Regions from separate parts of the Promicromonospora sp. NPDC052451 genome, predicted to be linked through region 1. Evidence: riboswitches for the same ligand, from Rfam matches in the RefSeq annotation. Region 1 holds a riboswitch; the other holds the start of a gene.

What was found. A riboswitch is a leader RNA that binds a small molecule or an ion and turns the genes downstream of it on or off. The one in region 1 is predicted to bind S-adenosylmethionine.
Region 2: it holds a riboswitch for S-adenosylmethionine, as region 1 does, so the genes downstream of both, ACIG47_RS02340 (aminotransferase class V-fold PLP-dependent enzyme) here and ACIG47_RS18405 (LLM class flavin-dependent oxidoreductase) in region 1, are expected to answer to the same signal.

What each region holds. Positions count from the first base shown of each region.
Region 1 covers NZ_JBIUAP010000010.1:155,536-157,727, reverse strand. Annotated here, with positions in the region: gene ACIG47_RS18410 (rhodanese-like domain-containing protein) at 1-60, opposite strand, end outside; gene ACIG47_RS18405 (LLM class flavin-dependent oxidoreductase) at 112-1,272, opposite strand; SAM riboswitch class IV at 1,684-1,794, opposite strand; gene ACIG47_RS18400 (GH92 family glycosyl hydrolase) at 2,042-2,192, opposite strand, start outside.
Region 2 covers NZ_JBIUAP010000001.1:542,783-544,974, forward strand. Annotated here, with positions in the region: gene ACIG47_RS02330 (O-succinylhomoserine sulfhydrylase) at 1-286, opposite strand, end outside; gene ACIG47_RS02335 (rhodanese-like domain-containing protein) at 283-747, opposite strand; SAM riboswitch class IV at 993-1,106, shown strand; gene ACIG47_RS02340 (aminotransferase class V-fold PLP-dependent enzyme) at 1,138-2,192, shown strand, end outside.

The DNA of each region.
Region 1 (2,192 bases):
CTGGAGCTCGGGTGTGGCCTTCTCGATCGACGCGGACGTGGTCGGCTCGGACGTGGTCATGGTGGTCTCCTCAGGTCGTTCGTACGGTGCGGTGGGCAGTTCGTACGGTGCTCAGGCGCTCAGCAGCCGCCCGGTGCGCAGCTCGCGGGCGACCGTCGCCGCGTCGGGCAGCCGGAGCGCGCCGCGCAGTGTCGTCCCGGTCCGCTCGGTGCGGAACAGGCCCGCGTGCTGGAGCGCGGGCACCAGGTGGTCGGTGATGGTGTCGAGGTCCGAGCTGAGCGAGGAGGGCCGCAGCAGGAACCCGTCGACGGCGCCGACCGTCGCCCAGTCGGCGATCAGGGTGGCCAGCTCGTCCGGGGTGTCGGCGACCACGAGCCCGTCGCCCATGGGGGCGGTGCCCTCCAGCGCCTCCACGAGCTCCAGCCGCGCGCGGGCTCCGGCCCGCTCCGTGGAGAGCACGACGTACACCTCGGCGAGCACCCGCACGTCCTCGGGGTCGCGTCCGGCGGACAGGGCCGAGTCGCGCACGAGGCGGCGCAGCCGCACCGCGTGCCCGGCGTCCGTCACCGCGATCCGGGCGACGTCGGCGGTGCGGCCGGCCAGCGCCGCGCTCGCCTCGGAGCGCACGCGCACCACGACGGGCGGGGGCGTCCGGGGCGGCGGGGTGCCGCCGTCGGCGGGACGGCCGCGGACGGCGAACCGGATGCCGTCGTGGTCCACGCGGAACCGGCCCTCGGCGTCGAGCTCGACCGCTCCCGCCCCGCTGCCGGGACGGCCGGTCCACACCTGGGTCACGGCCTGGATGCCGAGCTCGACCCGCGTGGCCCAGGCCTCGTCGGGCTCGGGGAGCGTGACCTGGCGTACGGCCTGCCAGCCGGCCCGGCCGCCGCTGGCGCGGTCGATGCTGCTCAGGGCGACGGCGGCGTGGGCCGCCTCCACGTGCACCGTGTCGACGGCGGCGATCAGGCCGATGCCGTCGGTGACCCGCGCGGCGCGGGCCGCGGCGACGGCCGTGTCGAGGCGGCCGGTGACCTGGCTGCGCCCCGGGTGGAGCAGGAAGCCCTCGTCGAGGCTGACGAAGTCGAGCAGGCCGCGGTCGGCGGTCCGCACCAGGTGCAGGAACCGCTCGCCGTCGAACGGGCGCGGCGCGACCGGGCCACGTGCCCGGTGCGCACCGGGGCGGGCGCCGGCGGAGGTGAGGTCCACGCCGAGCACGACGGGACGGGGCGAGAGGGCGGTGGACAGGGACGTGGGCTGCGGCGGGTACGGCACGGCGGGGCTCCGTTCGGGCTGCGGCGCGGCGGCACCCGGGCAGGCCCCCGCCGTCGTGCCAGGTGCACGACGGTGCCTGGGGTCGCCCGGGAGCGTGGCTGCCGGGAGGCAGGAGTGAGACGTCCGGTCAGGAACGTGAGGGCCTGGTGCGGCCGGGGCTCGGCATTCGGCGCCGAGAGCGGGCGGCGGACCGGTGGCGGCCGGTCAGCACGTCGGGCACTGTCGCGACAGGGACGTCGCGATCAGGCCGTCACTGTCGGGTTCAGCGACAGGAACAGCGGCAACACATGCCCTCGTGCGGGGCGGCACCAGCCCGCGTGCAGACGTTCCGGGACGGCAGGGACACGTGGACGGCGGGGGCAGCGCTCCGGGTCATCGTCGTTCTCCTCACCTGCTCGCCCATCGGCGAGCGACGCGTGTTGTCACCGCCGGCGGCGGTGGACCTGGTCCTCACCCGGGGCACCCACCCGCGCGGGGGGTTGCCGTCCGACCAGCCGGGGCTTCGCGTCGGAACTCATGACCTGTCGAGATTTTCTATACCTTTCCGGTCGGATAAGTACGGTAGATCTCGATGCCTAGAAGATACGAATGGAACCCATAGAAGTCAACGATCCTTTCCCGGATCTCACATGCCGGGACCTCCCCGATGCGCCCACGCCACGCAGAGTGCGCTTCTACCCAGTCATCAGGCCCGGAAACCGATGGGTTTCCGGGCCTGATGACTGGGTAGAAGCGCACTTTTGCGCCCGCCTCCGCCGCCCCCGGAGCGTCAGCTCGTCAGCAGCTCGATCTGGGTGACCAGGCCGCCGTCGGCCGGTTCCAGCCGGAGTCCCGTCAGCGGCACGGGCTCGTCGAGCACGAACGGGCGCAGCTGGCCCGGCCACCGCCACCGCTCCCCCGAGCGCTCGTCCAGCACGCGC
Region 2 (2,192 bases), on a different contig from region 1:
CGCCCTCCAGCAGGCGCAGGCGCTCCTCGAACGTGTGCACCGTCGGGTTCCCGTAGCGGGAGTAGACGAACCGGTCCAGGTCGCCCTTGAACGCGGCCTCGGCGTCGGCCGCCGAGTCGTACACGTAGCCCTGCGTGAGGAACAGTGCCTCGCTGGTCTCCTGGAACTCGCTGCGCTGGTGCCCGCCGCGCACGGCGAGCGTCTGCGGCCGGACGGTGGGCGGCAGCGGCTTGCGGCCGGACCCGCCCGGGCTCGCGTCGTGCGGGAAAGCGCCCGTGACGGTCACGCGTCGCCCTCCGACGCCGGGCCCTGCGACCAGGGCAGCCCGGCGACCTTCCAGCCTCGCTGGTCGCGGACGCCGTCGGCCCCGGGCGCGCCCTCGAACCCGTCCAGCACGTTGTACGACGGCGTGATGCCCGACGCCGTCGCGAGCCGCGCCGCGCCGATCGAGCGCTGACCCGACCGGCAGAGGAAGACCACGGGGCCGTGCGTCACGCCGGCGGCCTTGAGCTCCTCCAGGAACGCGGGGTTGGGCCGTCCGCCGGCCCGCACCCACTCGCTGAACACGGGCCGCCTGCCGAGCGACGACGTGTCCGGCACGCCGATGGTGCGCCACTCGCCGTCGGTGCGGACGTCCACCAGCGTGGCGTCCGGGTCGTCCGCGAGCAGGTCCCAGGCCTGCTGGGGCGTGAGGTCGCCGGCGTAGCCGTCGGCGGGCCGGGCTCCGGGGTGTGCGGGATCGCTCATGGTGCTCCTCCATCGGTCGTGGCGGTAGCACCCTCGTCCGTCCGCGCCGCGAGGCGGGAACGCTGGGTTGCTGCGGCGTCGTCGTGCCACGTCACTCGGCCGCTCGGGATGGTCGTGGCCAACCCTACGACATCTGTCCGGTGGGTGGAACGGCGTCTCGCACGCTGGGCGTGCGCTCGGATGTTGGGACCAGCATCTGAGACATCCGTTGACAGTCCCTTGACCCGCGACACAGGATGACGCCAGGTCATGAGTGCCAGCGCCAAGCCCCGGCTCGCTGGCCGGCAACCCTCCTCCGCGGTGGGGTGCCCCGGGTGACGACCTGGCCGTGCGCAGCCCGCGTGCGGCAAGCGCGGGGGCACGTCCCCCAGGACCTTGCTGGAGGATGCCATGTCCGCACCCACCCTCACCCGTCGTCCCGCTGCCCCGGTGGCGGACGTCGCGCCGCTCCGGCCCGTCGTCGGCGGCGCCACGCTCGTGCCGCTCGTGGACGGTACCCAGGTCGCCTATGCGAACCTCGACGTCGCCGCGTCCGCCCCGGCGCTGCAGGCCGTCGCCGACCGCGTCACCCAGGTGCTCCCCCTGTACGCCAGCGTGCACCGCGGCGCCGGCTACCTCTCGCAGGTGAGCACGGCGCTGTACGAGACCGCCCGCCGCACGATCGGCGCGTTCGTCGGCGCCCGCGAGGACGACCTGACGATCATCACCCGCAACACCACCGACTCCCTGAACCTCCTCGCCGGCTGCGTCCCCGCCCAGCCCGACGGCGAGCCGGGCCGTGTGCTGGTGCTCGACGTCGAGCACCACGCCAACCTGCTGCCCTGGCAGCGGTCCACGGGTGCGACCGTGCTGACCGGCGGCGCGACCGTCGCCGAGACCCTGGCGCAGATCCGCGAGGAGCTCGCCGACGCCGCCTCGGACCGGCCGTTCGCGCTGCTCGCCCTCACCGGCGCCTCCAACGTGACGGGGGAGTCGCTCCCGGTCGACCAGATCGTGGCCGTCGCGCACGAGTACGGCGCGCGCGTGGTGCTCGACGGCGCCCAGCTCGTGCCGCACCGCCGCATCTCCCTGGAGTCGACCGGTGTCGACTACCTCGCGTTCTCCGGTCACAAGACGTACGCGCCGTTCGGTGCGGGCGCCCTGGTGGGCCGTCGCGACTGGCTCGACGCCGGTACGCCGTACCTCGCGGGCGGCGGTGCCGTCCGGCGTGTCCGGGTCGGTGGCACGGACTGGCACGAGGGTCCCGCCCGCCACGAGGCCGGCTCGCCCAACGTGATCGGCGCGGTGGCCCTGGCCGCGGCGTGCGAGGAGCTCGCGGCGCTCGACCCTGCCGAGGTGGTCGCGCACGAGACGGCGCTGCGGGAACGGCTGGTGGCCGGCCTCGAGGCGATCGACCGCGTCGAGGTGGTGCGGGTGTGGGCGGACGCCGTGGACCCGGTGGGCGT